DNA from 2 places in the Enterocloster bolteae genome. Region 2 is predicted to be linked to the other one. Evidence: predicted binding sites of a transcription regulator. Region 2 holds the regulator's gene; the other holds the start of a gene.
The links. The regulator NrdR, encoded in region 2, represses ribonucleotide reductase genes. The targets are predictions, from matches to a motif close to CACAANATNTTGTG.

Region 1 (9,797 bases), 1.1 Mb from region 2:
TGTTCTTCCTGGCAGTTCCCTGATTTTAATATCCCTTTTCGGTAAGACCTCTGAGCGGGAACCGCTCTGCGGCGTACTCATAAATGGTCTGGTCTGTCAGCCCGTCCACAAACTCGCCTGTAACCAGGGTGCAGTCATAAAGAATTTCCCTGTCGTAGTGGTAATCACTGTTCATAACCAGAGCCGTTGCCAGTTTCACGCCCATGGCGCCTTCATCCAGGTTAGGAAGTGACACAAACGCATCCAGATCACCGTCCATGGTCATGTTCACCGCATCCAGAATTCCGTCATATCCCACCAGAATCAGGTCATCTGCCTTCTTGCCCGCTGCCTTGGCCGCATTGACCATGCCCACTGCCATCTGGTCGTTGCAGGCAAATATGGCTTTTACGTTGGGATTCGCTGTCAGGATGTTGGTAGTCACGTCAGCTGCCTTATCGCTGGACCACTCGGCTCCCTGTTCCGCAACCACCTTGATTCCCGGATATTCCGCACAGGCCTGCATGAATCCGGCATGACGGTCAACGCCTGTGGACTGTTCCATCAGTCCTGTGATGATAGCAACCTCGCCTTCCCCGCCCAGCTGCTCGCATATGTACTTACCTGCCTTGTAGGCTCCGGCCACATCGTCGCCGCCCACAAAAGCGTCAATCACGCTTGTATCGCTGATTCGCGTATCAAAGTTCACTATTTTTATTCCTGCTTCCCTGGCCTTCTTGATGGCCGGAATCACGCCGTCCGAGCTGGCCGCCGAGACCACAATGGCGTCTGCCTTCTTCTCAATGGCAGCCTCAATCATGGATACCTGCTTCTCCAGGTCCACTTCCTCCTGGGGAATGGCAATGGTCAGATCCACGCCCAGATTATCTGCTGTCTGCTGCGCAAAATCAGATACGGAAATCCACCAGGGATTGTTCAATGTCTTTCCCACCCAGTAAACGCTGATACCCTCTTTTTTCTCAGTTCCCGCTTCCGCCTCCTTGGCATTGTCATTGGTGGCGGATGCCGCTTCCAATCCATTGGACGTACAGGCTGCCAGACTCAGGACCGCCAGACCGGTTAACAGGATGCTTACTACTCTTTTCTTCATTGTGTTCCTCCTTTTGATGTGAGAAAAATGGTTTCTGCACATATGCCCTGTGATTTAACTAAATTTAATTAAGTTGTTGTTTTGTGCATTATAACCATTTATTCTCTTTGTTAATGGGTTTCCTTGTGCTTGTTACACGTAATATAGCAGGTTATACCTTTGGTGTCAATAGTTTTTCACTAAATTTTAATTAATTTAATTAAATCAAAAATAAATTTTTAACGATATTTACTTAATATAATTAAGTTCGCAAGGGTTAAAGACAAAAAAAGAGCATATACAGCATTAAATGCCGTACATGCTTCTGCATATCTTCTGTTTTTGATTTGGTTTAATCCGTTATTTTTTTCACACTTCCGCGTTTCACCAGGCTGGTTCCTATCTCCACCTTCAGGGACTGTTCTCTCCCCTGGTCCAGGCGGGAAATCAGCAGATCCACGGCAGCCGGTCCAAATATATCCTTTGGCACGTTAATCGTGGTCAGCTGAGGCTCCACCAGGGTACTGATGGGCCGGTTGTCAAACCCCACCACGGAAATATCCTCCGGTATCCGGTATCCGCATTCCTGCATGGCCCTGATTGCGCTGCATCCAATCAGGTCATTTTCCGCAAAGAAAGCCGTGGGAAGGCGTTTGCGGCCCTCCAGGTATTTCTTCACGTCCCGCTTCACATCCTCCTCGGAATACCCCACGTCAACCACATACTCCTTGTTGAAAATGCCTCCCAGGCTCCTGAGCTTGTGCTTGAAGGCATTATACCGCTCGTCAAAACTGTTGATCCTGACCTTGCTGCGGATATATCCAATCTCCCGGTGCCCCATGCCGCACAGATAGGACACCGCCTTGCTGGTACCCTGTACATTGTTGATGGACACCGCATCCACATCGTTTTCCTGAAATGAGTTGTCCAGGATGGCAAATGGAATCTGGGATTCCTTGAACAGCTGGAGGTCGTCATAATACATTTCCACCGCAAAGATGATGAGGCCTTTATATCCGCCTGATTTAATCTGGTGTTCCTGCTCCGTCCTGGGCATGGTTTTATTGATGTAGAGGAAGTTAAGGGTATATCCGTAATGGTTGATACGGTTATTGATTCCCTCCAGGATATATGTGAAAAAAGGGGACTCATCCACGATGCTCCCCTCACGTTTATAGACCACGAACCCAATGGAACCATTATTGATTCTCTGTTCCTTCAGCATGTATCCGCAGTCCATTTCTTTTATTTTCTGAATGATTTCCTGACGGCGTTTCTCACCCACCCCTGGTTTGTTGTTTAATACCAGAGAAACCGTAGCCGTGGACACCCCCAGCATTTCCGCTATATCTTTTGCTCTCAGCGCCATTTGCAGACCCCCTTTGCCATACAATTAAGTTGATTTTACTAAATTATTAACTAAATTGCAATACCAAAAGGCATTCCGGATATGTCCACGCATCTCCGGACATATCCGCAACAGCGCTAAATTCTTCCGCTGCCCATCTCCAGCAGCTTCGCGCTCCCGCTCTCAAGGGTGGCCCTAAGATTCAGAATGCGCTGGTTGGACGATCCCCGGAAGGGGAGGCTGATATCCTTAAGGGCCTCCACAAACCGCCCGTCCACCAGCACGTCAATCATGGACAGCATCCGGTCCGTATAGCCGCACCTGGCCCGGCTGTCCCTCAGAAGGTCCTGTTCCAGGGTATATCCCGTATAGCACCACAGGTTCTTCTGCGGATAGCGCTCTCTCACCTTTTCCAAAAAAGGCACCAGCGCCTTCTGGTTCTCCGGCTCAAAGGGCTCTCCCCCCAGAAGGGTGAGGCCCTCTATATAATCCGGCGCAAGGGCGTCCAGGATTTCCTCCTCCGTCTCCCCTGTAAAGGGTTTCCCGAAGCCGAAATCCCACGCCTCTTCGTTAAAACAGCCCGGACAGTGGTGGGTACACCCTGACACAAACAGGGATACCCTCACGCCTACGCCGTTGGCAATATCGTTCTTCTTGATTGTACCGTAATTCATCTTATAAATGGAGCACCCTTTCCTTGATTTCCTGGGTCCTGCCCTGGTTCCAGAACTGAGTTCCGATGTAGCCGCAGGTTCTCCTGGCCACATTCAGCTTGTTCTCGTCCCGGTTGCCGCACTTGGGGCATTCCCACACCAGCTTGCCGCTCTCATCCGTCACGATCTGAATCTCGCCGTCAAATCCGCACTCCTGGCAGAAATCGCTCTTGGTATTTAACTCTGCGTACATGATATTGTCGTAGATATACCGTATGATCCCCAGCACGGCCGGAATATTGTTCTGCATGTTGGGTACCTCCACGTAGCTGATGGCTCCGCCTGTGGAAAGAGCCTGGAACTGCGACTCAAATTTCAGCTTTGAGAAGGCATCTATTTCCTCGGAAACATTTACGTGATAGCTGTTGGTGATATAGCTTCTGTCCGTCACGCCCTCTATGATGCCGAAACGCTTCTGGAGGCATTTGGCAAACTTATAGGTGGTGCTCTCTATGGGCGATCCATAGATGCTGAACCCGATGTTAGTCTCATCCTTCCAGCGGTTGCAGGCCTTATTCATGTACTCCATGACCTCCAGGGCAAAGGGAGTAGTCTCCTGGTCGGTATGGGACTTTCCGGTCATGTACTTCACGCACTCATAGAGTCCCGCATATCCCAGGGAAATGGTGGAATAGCCTCCGTAAAGGAGCCTGTCAATGGTTTCGCCCTTCTTAAGCCTTGCCAGGGCGCCGTTCTGCCAGAGAATGGGCGCCGCATCGGACAGCGTGCCTCTCAGACGGTTGTGGCGGCACATCAGTGCCCGGTAGCAAAGATCCAGCCTCTCGTCAAAAATCTTCCAGAAAGCCTTCATGTCTCCGCCGGAGGACAGGGCCACATCCACCAGATTAATGGTCACCACTCCCTGGTTGAAACGGCCGTAGAATTTATAATTTCCATTTTCATCCTTCCAGGGGCTTAAGGCGCTGCGGCATCCCATGACAGGGAAGCAGTTACCTTCCTTTAATTCCATCATCTTCTTCTCGGAAATATAGTCGGGAACAAGGCGCTTGGCCGTACATTTGGCAGCCATCTCGGTCAGGTAATAATACTCGGTTCCCTCGTTGACATTGTCCTCCTCCAGCACATAAATCAGCTTGGGAAATGCCGGAGTAATCCACACGCCCGACTCATTCTTCACCCCCTGGTAGCGCTGCTTCAGAGTCTCCTCGATAATCATGGCCAGGTCCTTTTTCTCCCGCTCGTTCTTAGCCTCATTCAGGTACATGAACACGGTCAGGAAGGGGGCCTGTCCGTTGGTGGTCATCAGCGTGATGACCTGATACTGGATGGTCTGGACACCCTTGGTAACCTCCTTGCGGAGCCTGTTTTCCACCACTTCGTGTATGGCTTCCTCGGAAGGCATGCAGCCAAAGGTCTTAACCTCCTCCTGGACCTCCGCGTATATTTTCTTTCTGGATACGTCCACAAAGGGAGCCAGATGGGCCAGGCTGATGCTCTGCCCGCCATACTGGTTGCTGGCTACCTGGGCGATAATCTGAGTGGCGATATTGCAGGCCGTGGAAAAGCTGTGGGGCTTCTCAATCCTGGTCTCGCTGATAACCGTGCCGTTCTGCAGCATGTCCTCCAGGTTCACCAGATCGCAGTTGTGCATGTGCTGGGCAAAATAATCGGAGTCATGGAAATGGATGATGCCCTCCTTGTCAGCCTCCACGATGTCCTGGGGAAGGAGCATCCTCTTGGTCAGGTCCTTGCTGACCTCCCCGGCCATGTAATCCCTCTGCACACTGTTGACCGTTGGATTCTTGTTGGAATTCTCCTGCTTCACATCCTCATTATTGCACTCAATCAGGGACAGAATGCGGTTATCCGTTGTATTGGCCTTGCGTATAAGGGAGCGCTGATAGCGGTATCTCACATAATCCTTTGCAAGCTCAAATGCGCCTGTAGACATGATCTGGTTCTCCACCATATCCTGGATCTCCTCAACGGACACAGCCCTGTTAAGCTTTACACACTTGTACTCCACATAATCCGCAATGTCCTTAATCTGCTCCAGACTCAGCTTGTTTTTTCCGGCAGCCGTATTGGCCTTTGCCACAGCCACCACGATCTTATTGTTGTCAAAATCCTCTTCCGCGCCATTCCTCTTAATAATCTTCATCGTCACTACACTCCTTTTATCCTAATGCTCTCCCTCGCTGCCTGTCTTCAGGTAAACGGTTTAAAGGCATCTTATCACAGAATACTGGAAAAATCTGTTGCTTGTGCAACAGTATAAGATTTTACCACTAAATGTTGTGTTTTTCAAGAGGAAGTATACGATAAGATGTATTTCAGAAAAATAAGACAATTGGCTGAAATCCCGGCCGAACCTGGTGATATGTCTGACAGCAAAAAGGCGCCCAGGCAGTCACCTGCCTGGGATGTATTATACTGTTCCAGTATCTCAATCACCGCAGAACCCTCCGGCTCCCGCACAGCTCTCCCGCTCCACCATGTGGTGGGGAACAATGATTTTCGTTGCCACCAGCTCCGGATTTTCCACATGGCTTATCATCTGGGCGGCTGCCTCGATTCCCAGCTGGCAGGCATTCACATCCACGGATGTCAGGGGCGGAAAGGTGAGTCTGGCGAGAAGGGAATTGTTAAAGGACAGGATGGACACATCCCCCGGTATGGACAGCCCCAGACCAATACATGCCTTCTCCAGGGCCACTGCCAGTATGTCGTCGCTAACCAGTACGGCCGTGGGTCTGTCCTCCCTTGCGAACAGGGCCGCCAGGGCCTGGTCCTGCTCCTCCGGCACAGAAGGCACTTCCACGCACAGCTGGCCGTCAAAAGGAATCCCCCGCTCTGCCAGGGCCAGCATATACCCCATTTTCCTGTCGTGGTTATAAAGAAGAGAATGGTCCCCGGACAGGCAGGCAATCCTTACATGGCCCAGATTTAACAGGTACTCCGCCGCCTCCCTGCCCGCAAGCACATTGTCGTTATCCACATAGATGGTCTGGTTCACATTCCGGCACGCTTTTCCAATGAGCACATACAGCAGTCCCTCTTCATAGAGATAATCCAGAACCGGGTCCTGCTCCCTGGAGTAGAGCACGATAAATCCCTCTGCCAGGCCGGTTCTCGCCATGGTCTTTATGGCCTGGAGGATCTCATCCTCATTCTGTCCCGTAATCACGGTATTGATGTACTGCTTCTGGTTGCAGTACTGGCTGATTCCCCGTATCATCTCCAGGTAGAATGGATTCTGGTAAGCCTCCCACTCCGACGGGGGCAGAATGATTCCCACGGTGCGGGAATTCTGGGTCGCCAGACTGCTGGCCTGAAAATTCGGTTCATAGCCCAGCTTTGCCATGGCCTGCCTGACCTTTTCCTTGGTCTGGCGGCTGATAGAGGGATGGTCCTTGCAAGTACGGCTTACGGTGGATGGCGACACCCCTGCAAGGGCAGCCACGTCTTTGATTGTAACAGGCATAAACAGCCTCCTTAATATGCGTCTCATTTTCATCGTCACAGGGATATATATGAACCTATGGTCCGGATCCGCTCTCAGGCTCCTTCCACCAGTTCCATCACCGCAGTTCATACACGCCCTTCCTATATTGTAAAGTTTAATGCAATTTTTGTCAACTCGTTTGCGCTCTGTTTGCGCAATCTTCCCCTGACTTTTTGCATTCTGCTCCGGAAAAATTGCACAAATACCTGAGAGTATTTTTGTCCAAAACGTAGAAAACACAGGATTTTGAAAATATCTATTGCATTCTTCATGCAGCCAGACTATATTTAACGCAAGCGGTTGCACAAACAATGCAACAATTAAACTCAGGAGGTTACATATGAACAAGAACACTGACGGCTGTATTGGAATCAGGATTCTCTCCCCTTTAACCGGAACAGCGGTCCCTTTGGAGGAAGTGCCGGACCCTGTATTCTCACAGAAAATCATAGGAGACGGCGTTGCTATCCTGCCCCGGGACGGCAATCTGGTCAGTCCCATTGACGGGGAGGTGGTTTCCATAGCAGAGACCCTCCATGCCTATGGCCTGCGTTCCGAGGACGGCATCGAGGTCATGGTCCACTTCGGTCTGGAGACCGTGGCCTTAAAGGGAGAATGCTTCCAGTGCTGTGTAAAGATCGGAGATAAGGTGAAGGCCGGCAGCCTTCTGGCAAAGGCCGACTTAAAAGCCCTTGAAGAAAAACAGGTCAACACCATCACGCCTGTCCTTATCTGCGGCGGAATGGAAGGCCGTTCCATGAATGCCTTCACAGGTCCTGTAAAGGCAGGAGCAGATACTGTGATAACGGTTTTAGACCATTGCCCGCCGGACGCAGCCGAAGAAGCTGATGCAGCCTCCCCCCATAATCCGGACACTGCCCCAGCTGCAAATACGTCTTCCCCCGCAGACGCTGCGGACAGGAAAGCCGGAAAGCCCAAAAAATCCCTGATCAATTTTGACTTTCTCCAAAAGCTGGGCAAGGTCCTGATGACAGTCATTGCCGTCATGCCCGCAGCCGGACTGATGATCAGCGTAGGAAAGCTCATACAGATGGCCGGCGGGGATATGGGAGCTGTCCTTACAATCGGAAGCACCATGGAGACCATAGGCTGGGCCGTAATCAACAACCTGCACATCCTGTTTGCTGTTGCCATCGGCGGCTCCTGGGCAAAGGAACGGGCCGGCGGCGCTTTTGCGGCTGTCATTGCCTTTATCCTCATCAATGTTATTACCGGCGCTCTCTTTGGTGTCAGCAGCGCCGACTTAAACGACCCTGCCGCCGTGACCCGGACCCTGCTGGGCCAGGAAATCCTGGTAAACGGATACTTCACCTCGGTCCTGGGAGCTCCCGCGCTGAACATGGGCGTGTTCGTGGGCATTATATCAGGCTTTGCAGGAGGAGTTATTTACAATAAATATTACAATTACAGGAAGCTGCCGGACGCCCTGGCCTTCTTTAACGGAAAACGCTTTGTCCCCATGGTAGTCATCCTCTGGTCCGTCATCATCTCACTGGTGCTGGCCATTGTCTGGCCTGTGGTTCAGACCGGCATCAACTCCTTCGGCGTGTGGATTGCCAACTCCTCCTCCACCTCGCCTGTGCTGGCCCCCTTTATCTACGGAACCCTGGAAAGGCTTCTCCTTCCCTTCGGCCTGCACCATATGCTGACCATACCCATGAATTACACCTCCTTCGGAGGCACGTACACCATCCTCACGGGCGTCAACGCAGGTTCCCAGGTTTTTGGTCAGGATCCGCTGTGGCTGGCCTGGGCAACAGACCTTATCAACCTTAAGGACGCGGGAGACATGGCCGGGTACCAGAACCTGCTGGCCACCATCACCCCTGCCCGTTTCAAGGTAGGACAGATGATTGGCGCCACTGGCCTTCTTCTGGGCATTGCCCTGGCCATGTACCGCCGCGTGGACCCGGATAAGCGCCGCAATTACCGCTCCATGTTCATCTCCACTGTACTGGCCGTATTTCTCACAGGTGTCACAGAGCCTCTGGAATTCATGTTTATGTTCTGCGCCCTTCCGCTGTATCTGGTATACGCAGTGCTGCAGGGATGCGCTTTTGCCATGGCCGGCCTCATCCACCTCAGGCTTCATTCCTTTGGCAACCTGGAATTCCTGACGCGTGTTCCCATGTCCATCCGCGCAGGACTTGGCGGAGACCTGGTAAACTTCATCCTCTGTGTGGCTGTATTCTTTGCCGCAGGATACGCAATCGCCTATTTTATGATAGGAAGGTTCCATTTTGCCACCCCGGGCAGACTGGGCAACTACACCGACGACTCTGTCTCAGAGAACAGCCAGGGCCGGGCCGGTTTTGCATCATCCGGTGACAGCCAGGCCGGACGCATCATCTCCCTTCTGGGCGGCAGGGATAACATTGTCCTGGTGGACGCCTGCATGACCCGTCTGCGCGTCACGGTAAAGGACGTGGATAAGGTTGCCGGACTGCCCCAATGGAAGGCAGAGGGCGCCATGGGTCTGATTAAAAAGGACGGCGGCATCCAGGCCATCTACGGACCGAAAGCAGATGTGCTCAAATCCGATATCAATGATATACTGTAAACAGGCCGCTGCCATCCACCCACCGCAGCTGCCTTCTGTAACTGAAAACCACCGGAGGCAGGTAGTATGAAAATAATGACACTTAACACACACAGTCTGGCGGAGCCGGAATATGAATCCAAGCTCGCCGCCTTTGCCGGATCCCTTGTCCAAATCAAACCGGATATCATAGCCCTCCAGGAGGTCAACCAGTCCAGGAGCGCTCCGCCCGCAGCCTCCGGCTGGCTGCGGGAATCCGGCTATGTTCCCTGCTGTGCCAAAGACTTAAACACAGTCTCCCCCTGCGCCTCCCGGGCAGTCATACGCGCAGACAACCACGCCCTTAACCTGGCGTTGCTCCTGGCCCGGGCCGGTGTTTCCTACCAGTGGACCTGGACCCCGGCCAAGGTAGGATACGGGATATACGACGAGGGTCTGGCCGTCCTCAGCCGTTCCCCCATACTGGGGACCAGCCAGTTTTACATCACCGGCATCCGGGATTATGAAAACTGGAAAACCCGAAAAATACTTGGAATCAACACCCGGACAGAATACGGAAATGAATATTTTTACAGTGTCCACATGGGTTGGTGGAATGACAGCGAAGAACCCTTTGAGGGACAATGGAACCGCATAAGCAG
Region 2 (9,797 bases):
CAGCACTGCTTCCGGAATAGAAGAAACGGTCCAGGAAGGAGGTGATAGCCCCGCCGGCCGAAGCATAGTGTACCGGTGAACCCACAATCAGCCCATCGCTCTGCCTCATCTTCTCCACTGCTTCGTTGACCTTGTCGTCACTGTAAATGCATTTTCCAAGCTTACCGCATGCGCCGCAGCCCATGCATCCATGGACAGTCCCGCCGCCCACATGCATAATCTCTGTTTCAATGCCGGCCTGGTTGAGCTCTCCTGCCACCTCTGCAAGGGCTGTGTAGGTACACCCCTTCTCATGGGGACTTCCGTTTAACATTAATACTTTCATTTCCTATTCCTCCTTTATGATATTCAGTATATCATCTCTTGTCAGGCTGCCAAAGGATATCGTGCCCTCAGGCACCACTGCATCCGCCAGATGGCTCTTGGCTTCCTGAAGCTTTAAGATGTTCTCTTCTATGGTATTTCTGGTAATCAGTTTATAGACCGTTACCTGCTTATCCTGGCCTATCCGGTGGGTTCTGTCCGTGGCCTGATTCTGGGCAGCCACGTTCCACCACGGGTCATAATGGATGACGATATCCGCCGCAGTCAGGTTGAGGCCGGTTCCCCCTGCTTTCAGGCTAATCAGGAATACAGGCACCTCATCCTTTCCAAAATCTCCCACCAGCCGGATTCGTTCTTCCTTGGAGGTGGCCCCTGTCAGCATGTGGCTCATGATTCCCTCCTTCTCGAACCTTGTATGAATAATATCCAGCATGGAGGTAAACTGGGAAAACAATAATATCTTATGTCCTCCCGCCACGCCCCTTCGCACCAGGTCCATACAGGTCTCCAGCTTGGCGGAGCTGCCCCTGTAATTGTCGTAACATAACCGCGGGTCGCAGCAAATCTGCCTCAGGCGCATGAGCTCCGCTAAAATCTGGAGCTTTCCTTCCCCAGCCTGGCCAAAACCGCCTGTGCTGAGCTTCTCCTTAAACTTGGCCGCATTGGCCGCATATAATTTTTTCTGCTCCGTTTCAAAGTTGGAATATACCACCTCCTCCATCTTATCCGGAAGCTCCTTTAATACATCCTTTTTTACCCGCCTCAGCACAAAGGGACCTATGAGCCGCTTCAGCCGTTTGAGGGCAGCCCCGTCACCCTCTCTTACGATAGGGATTTCATATTCCCTCTTAAAGAACTGGCTTCCAAAGAGAAAGCCCGGCATGAGATAATCGAAAATGCTCCACAGCTCCCCCAGCCGGTTTTCAACAGGCGTCCCTGTGAGGGCAAACCTGGTCTGCACATCCAGAGACTTCACTGCCCTTGCGCTCTGTGTGGATGCGTTTTTGATATACTGCGCCTCGTCTATGACCTGATACCGGAAGTGGATGGCTTCATATAAGCCTACATCTCTTCTCAGCAAATCGTAGGATGTCACAATAACCTGATAGTCCTGCGGATTTCTTCCCACCTCATTTAAAAGGACCTCCCGCTCCGAACTGCTTCCCACCACGGATAACACCTTAAGGTCCGGCGCAAAACGCCGGATCTCATGCTCCCAGTTGTAGACCAGGGAAGCCGGGCATATAATCAGGGACGGAGACTGTTCGCCTGAGCCATAGGCGTCCTCCAACAGGGCAATAATCTGTATGGTTTTCCCCAATCCCATGTCATCGGCCAGGATACCCCCGAATCCGTAACTGTCCAGGGTCCGCAGCCAGACATACCCGATTCGCTGATACTCCCGCAGAACGCCCCTGAGTCTTTCCGGCGCAGTAAAATCACTGTCCTCCACAGACTTGACCGACCTTACCATGGCCTTTAGCATCTGGTCCCTGTAATAGGTTACGCCGGTACTCTCCTTAAGCAGATAATCCAGATAGAAGGCACGGTAAGCCGGCAGACGGACCTTGCCGCTCTGAAGCTCCTTTCTGGTCACTCCCAATTCCGATGCCATACGGCTGATGACCGTGAGACCGCCTTCATCCAGTCCCAGAAATTGTCCGTTTTTCAGCCTGTAGTACTTCTTTTTCTGGCTGTAGGCCGCCAGTATCCGGTTCAGTTCCTGGCTATTCATGTCACCCATATCCACATCCAGTTCCAGCCAGCCGCCGGCAGCAGAAGCACCCACAGTAACCCTGGGAGGCGCCAGAACCTTCCACTGACGCAGGTTCTCAGACACATATACATCTCCCATGGAACGGAATTCGTCCATTCCCTCTGTCATAAGACGGTAAATCTCATCCTCGTCATTCCTTATGACCAGCCGTATTCCCTCCGGGTCCTTGTACTTGAAATATTTATGGATCAGCTGGCTTACCCTAAACTCCCCCGGCACATCGCGGCATATTGTCCTGGGAAGATTCTCGTCCTCCAGGGGATGGAATTCATAGCCGCCGTAGGCAAGGGTTGGTTCCATCACCAGAGCCCCATCCTCCCCTGTGTCGAACCGGAAGGATACCTTTAACGGCTCCGGCTCATAATCCTTAAAATCCACATCCTCCAGCATAAGACGGCAATACGGAAGAATATGCTTGATAACACGCTCATAGAACAGCGGAATATCTCTCTGCCCCACCATCACGCTTTCATCCCGCTCCATGCACATCTGCTCCATGAACAGCCCCATGACCTGGGTACATGACTCGCTGCACCGGTAAAGCCTCTGGCCGGACACCACATACAGAAACCGCTCCCCGCGAAAGCACCCCGCCACCTGCCTTGGCCCTTCGCTTCCTTTCATTGGCGCCACTCCCATAAGGCTGGCTTTCAGGCCGTCCCTTCCCGTCTTCTCCACTTTAAGCGAGACCACAGGATCAGAATCCTCCATATCCATCATGACCCGGTTCCCGCCGGGAAGCTGGACCTTTGCGGTCCGGCCAGACATTATTTCAAAAAACTGATCCCGGTTCATACGGTTAAGGGTCAGGCTGCGGACCGCTTTCTGGTTTTGAACCCCTCCCATAAGCAGGGCCAGCAATTCCCTGCTGCTGTCTGTAAAAGCCGATTTGTGGTGATGAAAGGACAGGTCCTTTCCATAGGCCACATGGGCACCATTTTCAACGGCCTCCTTAAAGGCCCTCAAATCGCGCACAGCATAAAAACGGGTAATTCCCACCTCAAACTCCAGACGCGTGTCCTTACCGTCCAGAATCAGCACCGGCTCCAGCCTTACCTGAGCGTCCACCTCCTCTGCCAGAATCAGGGCCACCTCCCGGTTGGTGTATTCCCGAATCATGGTGTGAACCTGGGAGGATGTATGAACCGTTGGTTTGGACGCTTCCTCCCTCTGCTGATTATAATACGCAAAAAGGGCCTCCCCATGGGCGCACATTCCCCTGTAAGAATTCCCTTTGCTGCAGGAACAGGAGTAATCCCTTACTCTTCCGCTTCCCAGATATATGTTTACCTCAAATGTTTCCCCCTGGTCTTCAACCAGGCCTTTCACACCAGCCTCCCCCTTCCAGAAGCTGCTGGTGTTCATCCTGACAATCTTCATCTGCTTCATGCATCCTTTCAGCGGGATTCCTGATACCCCTGCCCCAAGGCAGGACCTATCAGCATCCCAGGACATCCCCGCGGTTACATGCGCTCCGGAGCCTCGATTCCCAACAGTCCGATGCAGGCCTCCAGCACCCGTCTGGTAAGGGAAATCAGCCCGATATAGCTCTCTTTCCTGGCCTCATCCTCCTCTGCCAGAATCTTGGTGTCGTGATAAAAGCTGTTAAAAGCATTGGCCAGCTCATAAATATACTGGCATATCTTATGAGGCGCTGTCTCCGCAAAGCTGTTTTCCAGAACCTCATTATATCTGGCCAGCATAAGCATCAGGGCCTTCTCCGAACTTCCGGCGCAGGCAAGAATCTTCTTTTCAACGGCATCCTGGCTTACCTGGCCTCCATTCTCCCTGTATTTGGCGATAATGGACTTGATTCTCACAATGGTATAGAGGATATATGGACCTGTATTACCCTCAAAGGAGGTAAAACGTTCAATATCAAAGACATAATCCTTGGCAGCCTGGTTGGACAGATCACCGTACTTCAGGGCAGCCAGACCTACCACAGCTGCCGTACTCCTGGCCTCATCCTCTGATACGGTCCTGTTCTCCATAATTCTCTGGTATACCGCCTCATTGATCTCCTCAATCAGCTTTTCCAGACGCATGACTCCGCCCTCACGTGTCTTAAATGGCTTTCCGTCCTTTCCGTTCATGGTGCCGAAGCCCAGGAAAATCATGGGGGTATCTTCCTTCACAATACCTGCCTTCTTAGCCACCCTGAATACCTGCTCAAAGTGCATTCCCTGGCGTTTATCCACCACGTAAATATAGCGGTCCGGCTTAAAATCCTGTTCCCGTTCCACAATGGTTGCCAAATCGGATGTGGCATAAAGAGAAGCTCCGTCTGACTTACGGACCAGGCAGGGCGGAATCTCTTTGGTGTCCGTATCCTGAGCCACATCCACCACCAGAGCGCCCTGGCTCTCATGGGCCAGCCCCTTATCCACCAGCATCTGAATCATGTCCCCGATGTAGGGTTCCGCGTCGCTTTCGCCCTTCCACAAATCGAATTCCACGTTCAGATTTGCATAATTCTTCTTAAGATCAGCCACAGAGACAGCCATGATATGCTGCCAGATTGCCCGGTATGGGGCATATCCTCTCTGGAGCTTCAGGGTCGCCTGATGAGCCCTCTCCTTAAACACCTCATCTGCCTTGGACTTGGCGCTGGCCGCAGGATATATCTCCTCCAGTTCGCTGATGGTAAAGGGCGCCTCCTGTGGAAATGGTCCCTCAAAGGATTCGTCAAAATACACCAGCTCCGGCTTCCTGTCCCTGAGTTCCTCAATGATAAGGCCCATCTGCAGTCCCCAGTCCCCCAGGTGCACATCACCAATCATATGGTGGCCCAGGAAACGGCCCATACGCTTTATGCTCTCCCCGATAATAGCTGCCCGCAGATGGCCCACATGGAGAGGCTTTGCCACATTGGCCCCGCCGTAATCCACAATAACAGTCTCCGGCTTCTCAGGTGCTTCCAGCCCCAGCTTATCTGACTGAGCCATAAAACCCGTATACTCTGCCAAGAACGCCTCTGACAGCTTCAGGTTGATGAATCCCGGCATTACAGCCTCCGCCTCGGAAAAAACAGGGTGGGAGCCGCCTGAGACCAGATGTTCCACCACCTGGTTCGCTATATCAATGGGCTTCTTCTTATATACCTTAGCCGCTGCCATGGCACCGTTGCACTGGTACTCACACAGGTCGGGACGGTTTGACAAAACCACCTTTGCGAATGAATCCTCATATCCGCTGGCTGTAAATGCCTGCTTTAATTCCCGCTCCATCATATCCAGAATCTTATTCACAATGTATACTCTCCTTTACTGTGACAATAGGTCTTTCCTTTTCCCGGAAAGTTAAAAACTGCCCCGGCAAATACCGGAGCAATTCTTACAAACCGCCTCCCAGGGCGTATCTGACAGTTGTATTATACACGTGACAGATATTCGCCGGTTCTGGTGTCAATCTTAATCTTATCGCCGATTTCAACAAATAACGGTACGTATACGGTTGCACCTGTCTCTACGGTTGCCGGCTTGTTGGCACCGGTTGCGGTATCACCCTTGAAACCTGGCTCTGTCTCTGTAATCTCCAGCTCAACAAACAGCGGAGGCTCTACGGAGAATACATTGCCATTGTAAGAGCAGACCTTACATACTTCGTTCTCCTTCACAAACTTCAGGGCATCGCCGATGATGTCCTGGTTCAGGGCTACCTGATCATAGGTCTCCTGGTTCATAAAGTTATATAATTCGCCGTCAGCATACAGATACTGCATGTCCACTCTGTCAATCCTGGCCTGAGGGAACTTCTCTGTAGGACGGAAAGTGCGCTCTACCACGCCGCCGTTGATTACATTTTTTAATTTTGTACGCACGAAAGCTGCGCCCTTGCCTGGCTTAACATGCTGGAATTCCATAATCTGGACAACCTGTCCGTCAATCTCCAGTGTAATGCCATTCCTAAAATCACCTGCTGATATCATAAAGATATTCCTCCTTGAGTTCGTTCATGACGCTTGCCTAAGCGCCCCATAAGTCATTAATCTTTTATATTCTATACTATGTAGGGAGCATTTTCAAGTTCTTTTTTAACGGCAGTATAAATTTCTCCCTTTTTAGCAAGTTTTATCCGCTGCCCTGCGGTAAATCTCTTCCACGATATCATCCACGTCCCGTCCGTTCACATCCACAATGATATGAGAAGCTTCCAGGTAATGGGGTTTTCTCGACTCCAGAAGGCTGACGATACGTCCCATCACATCACCGCCGTGAAGCATGGGGCGGTCCGACACATCGGATCCGATTCGTTCCATGACGGTTTCCGGCAGGACATCCAGATATACCACGGTTCCCAGCTGTTTGAGAAGCGCCCTGTTTTCCTCCCTGAGAGGCAGTCCGCCGCCCACGGAAATCACTGATCTGCCTCCCTGCTCCAGCAGCTTCTCCAGTACGCCTGTCTCCAGGCGCCGGAAGGCTTCCTCTCCCTGGGTGGCAAATATGTCGGATATGGCCATACCGGCGGCCGCTTCAATCTCCTTGTCCGTATCAATTATGGGCATCTGGTAGCGTGCTGCGAAATGCTCTCCCACACGGGACTTTCCAGCACCCATGAAGCCAATGAGAATCAGGTTATCTCCCCTGCCCTCCCCTGCCTGTTTCTTTTGCAGGTAATTTTCAATCATCTGCTTTGCCAGCTCTATGGTCCCACTGTCCACCCTGACCTGTGGATTCCAAAGTTCATAGGCAATCACACCCTGATATAAAAGCATGTCCAGGCCGTTCACCGCCCTTCCCCCTGCTTCCTGCACCATTTTCATAAACCTGGTCCTGGCGGGAGTATAGACAATGTCCACACCCGTATGAATCATCTCATAAAACCGGGGATTATCAATAATAACATCCTCCACATGGGGATGCATGCCCACGCTGGTGGACTGTACAGCCAGATAACCGCCCTTTCTGGCAGGAAGATTCCTGTATCCCTCCAGGGGCAGGGCCTCCGCCAGACCTCTGCCGGTCAGTATGTTGATATAGCCGGCCAGCTCCCTGGCCCTGGCTTCATTCCGGTTGAGGATGTGGATTTTTGCAGCCCCGCCCTTTGCCAGCACATAGGCTGCTGCCTTGGCCGCGCCTCCGGCCCCAATGAGTAAACAGTGTTCTCCTTCTGTCCGGATACCGGCTTCCGCAAAAGCCCGCTTAAGGCCTGCGCCGTCCGTATTATAGCCCTTATACCCCGCTTCTGTCCTGACCAGTGTATTGACCGCCCCGATGGCCCTGGCATCCTCATCCAGTTCAGACAGAAATTCCATTACCCGCTGTTTATGGGGAACCGTTACGTTCATCCCCAGTATATTCAGGGCATAAGCCCCTTTTACTGCGTCCCCCACCCGGTCCTCCTCCACCTTAAAAGGAACGTAGGCTAAATTCACCCCTGTTCTCTGCGCAAAGAAATTATGCATCATGGGTGACATGGAATGTTCCACCGGATTTGCAATCAGCCCGCATACTCTTGTCTTTCCGTCCATTGTCTCACTTTACTCCCTGTATTGGTTTATATCTCTGGCGTGTTTTTTATAAAAATACAGCACCGGCTTTTCCAGGTAACGCTTCATCACAATCTGTATTTCCTCCCTGGGATTCATGGGCCTTACCAGGATACTGTAGAGGCCGGCCCTGTTGGCACCGTACACATCTGTAAACAGCTGGTCCCCCACAAAGAGAGTATGTTCCCTGTCAGTCCCCATAAGCTCCATGGCCTTCTCATATCCTTTGACTCCCGGCTTGCCTGCCTTATGGATATAGCAGGAACCCACAAAATCCGCAAAGGGCTTTACCCTGGGTTCCTTATTGTTGGATAAAAGGCATGTCTTCATTCCCATGGCGCGAAGCCGCTCAAAGAGTTCCACTGCCTGTCCGTCTGCCGGCGCGTCATGGGGCACCAGGGTATTATCAATGTCAAAAATCACGCCCTGCATTCCCTGTGCATGATAATAGTCAAAAGGTATCACATAAGTTGAAACCTCGTAACGGCGGGGATAAAACATTTCCAGCATGTTTATAAGTATTCCTTCCAATCTATTTTAGCAATTCTATTTTTTCAGTAATTTTCCAATCTCGTCTATAAACGTATTCATATCCTTAAATTCCCGGTAAACAGAAGCGAAACGCACATACGCCACCTCGTCCAGGTCCTTAAGCTTTCCCATCACCAGCTCTCCGATGGCGGAGGTGGGCACTTCCTTTTCCTCCATGTTAAAAATCTGGTTTTCAATCTCATCAATCATGGAATTAATCTGCTGGGGTGATACCGGCCGTTTATGGCAGGAGTGAATGATTCCTGCTTCAATCTTGGAACGGTCATATGTCTCCCGGGAATTATCCTTCTTTATTACCATTAACGGCATGGTTTCCAGCTTCTCGTAGGTGGTAAAGCGCTTACCGCAGCGCTCGCACTGGCGGCGCCTGCGTATGGAGCTGTTGTCATCTGCCGGGCGGGAATCTATGACCTTGGTGTCTGCTTCATTACAATAGGGGCATTTCATCTGGGTTACCCATCCTTTCTTTTTTCACGTATCGCCTTAAACGCTTCATATATTTTAACCGAAGAAAGTATGGATAGCAAGGACTTTGTTCTTTTTTCATTACAGTATGGACGAAATCCCCTCCCCGCTTTATAATGAATCCAGACAAATCCAAAAAGATTACAGGAAAGGTGCTCCTTATCATGAAAAATGTCATCATAAAACAAACAATACTTGGGCGGGGAATGCCGAAAATATGCGCCCCGCTGGTGGAAAAGGATTATGAATCCCTGATTCACCAGGCTGCCTCCTTCACGGAGCAGCCAGTGGATATAGCTGAATGGAGAGCGGACTGGTTTGATTCCATACTGGAGCCAGACACCCTGGACCAGGTCCTTCCCGGCCTGGAGTCTGCCCTGAAAGACATTCCCCTGCTCTTTACCTTCCGTACCCAACGGGAGGGCGGTCATCTGTCCGCTCCCCTGCCGGCGTACCGCTCCCTGGCAGAACACGCCATCTGCTCCGGCCATGTACATCTGGTGGATTTGGAGCTTTTCTCGGGGGACGATATGATACGTGAGACAATAGACCTGGCCCACAGACACCAGGTAAGCGTCATACTGTCCAACCATGATTTCGCAGCCACCCCCAAAGAGGAGGAGATTCTCCGCCGCCTGCATCATATGGAGGACCTGGGGGCAGACATAGCCAAGATTGCGGTGATGCCCCAGTCAGCCGGCGATGTGCTGACCCTCCTGTCCGCCACCCACAAGGCCAGCCAGTCCCTGTCCTGTCCGCTCATCACCATGTCCATGAAAGGCACCGGGCTCATAAGCCGTCTGTCAGGGGAGGTGTTCGGCTCCTGCCTGACCTTTGGCTCTGTAAAGGAAGCCTCTGCACCGGGCCAGATTGAAGTGGGGAAGCTGAAGGAGTTCCTGACAGCCATCCACCAAAACCTGTGACTATTTTATGGTACCCCTTCACAGATTTTTCACATTTCCACCATAAAACCTTCACAATTCGTTTGTATAGTTAGATTTGTAAAAAGCAAATGCTTTTCATACAACTTTTTCTCACAAACCGGCCGGCAGGGGAAGCCCTGGCGGCCACTCCTCTGCCCTGAGGGGCTGAAAAAAGCGCGAATCCCCCTGGAATCCGCGCTGCATGTTTCCTTTCGGCCGCTGTATGTTTCCATTCAGCATTTAATGCTTTCCGTCACATCTTTTT

Region 1: nrdD (anaerobic ribonucleoside-triphosphate reductase) is a predicted target of NrdR. The motif match lies at 5,378-5,391, and genes of this name have one in related genera.

Annotation. Positions count from the first base shown of each region.
Region 1 is NZ_CP022464.2:1,454,345-1,464,141, reverse strand. It holds gene CGC65_RS06855 (sugar ABC transporter substrate-binding protein) at 26-1,090, opposite strand; gene CGC65_RS06850 (LacI family DNA-binding transcriptional regulator) at 1,422-2,438, opposite strand; gene nrdG (anaerobic ribonucleoside-triphosphate reductase activating protein) at 2,555-3,091, opposite strand; gene nrdD (anaerobic ribonucleoside-triphosphate reductase) at 3,093-5,252, opposite strand; gene CGC65_RS06835 (LacI family DNA-binding transcriptional regulator) at 5,538-6,575, opposite strand; gene CGC65_RS06830 (PTS transporter subunit IIBC) at 6,937-9,177, shown strand; gene CGC65_RS06825 (endonuclease/exonuclease/phosphatase family protein) at 9,244-9,797, shown strand, end outside.
Region 2 is NZ_CP022464.2:2,560,588-2,570,384, reverse strand. It holds gene CGC65_RS12040 (flavodoxin family protein) at 1-325, opposite strand, end outside; gene CGC65_RS12035 (DEAD/DEAH box helicase) at 329-3,481, opposite strand; gene argS (arginine--tRNA ligase) at 3,565-5,352, opposite strand; gene efp (elongation factor P) at 5,475-6,032, opposite strand; gene aroE (shikimate dehydrogenase) at 6,165-7,574, opposite strand; gene CGC65_RS12015 (YqeG family HAD IIIA-type phosphatase) at 7,584-8,102, opposite strand; gene nrdR (transcriptional regulator NrdR) at 8,139-8,591, opposite strand; gene aroD (type I 3-dehydroquinate dehydratase) at 8,774-9,532, shown strand; gene CGC65_RS12000 (YlmC/YmxH family sporulation protein) at 9,766-9,797, opposite strand, start outside.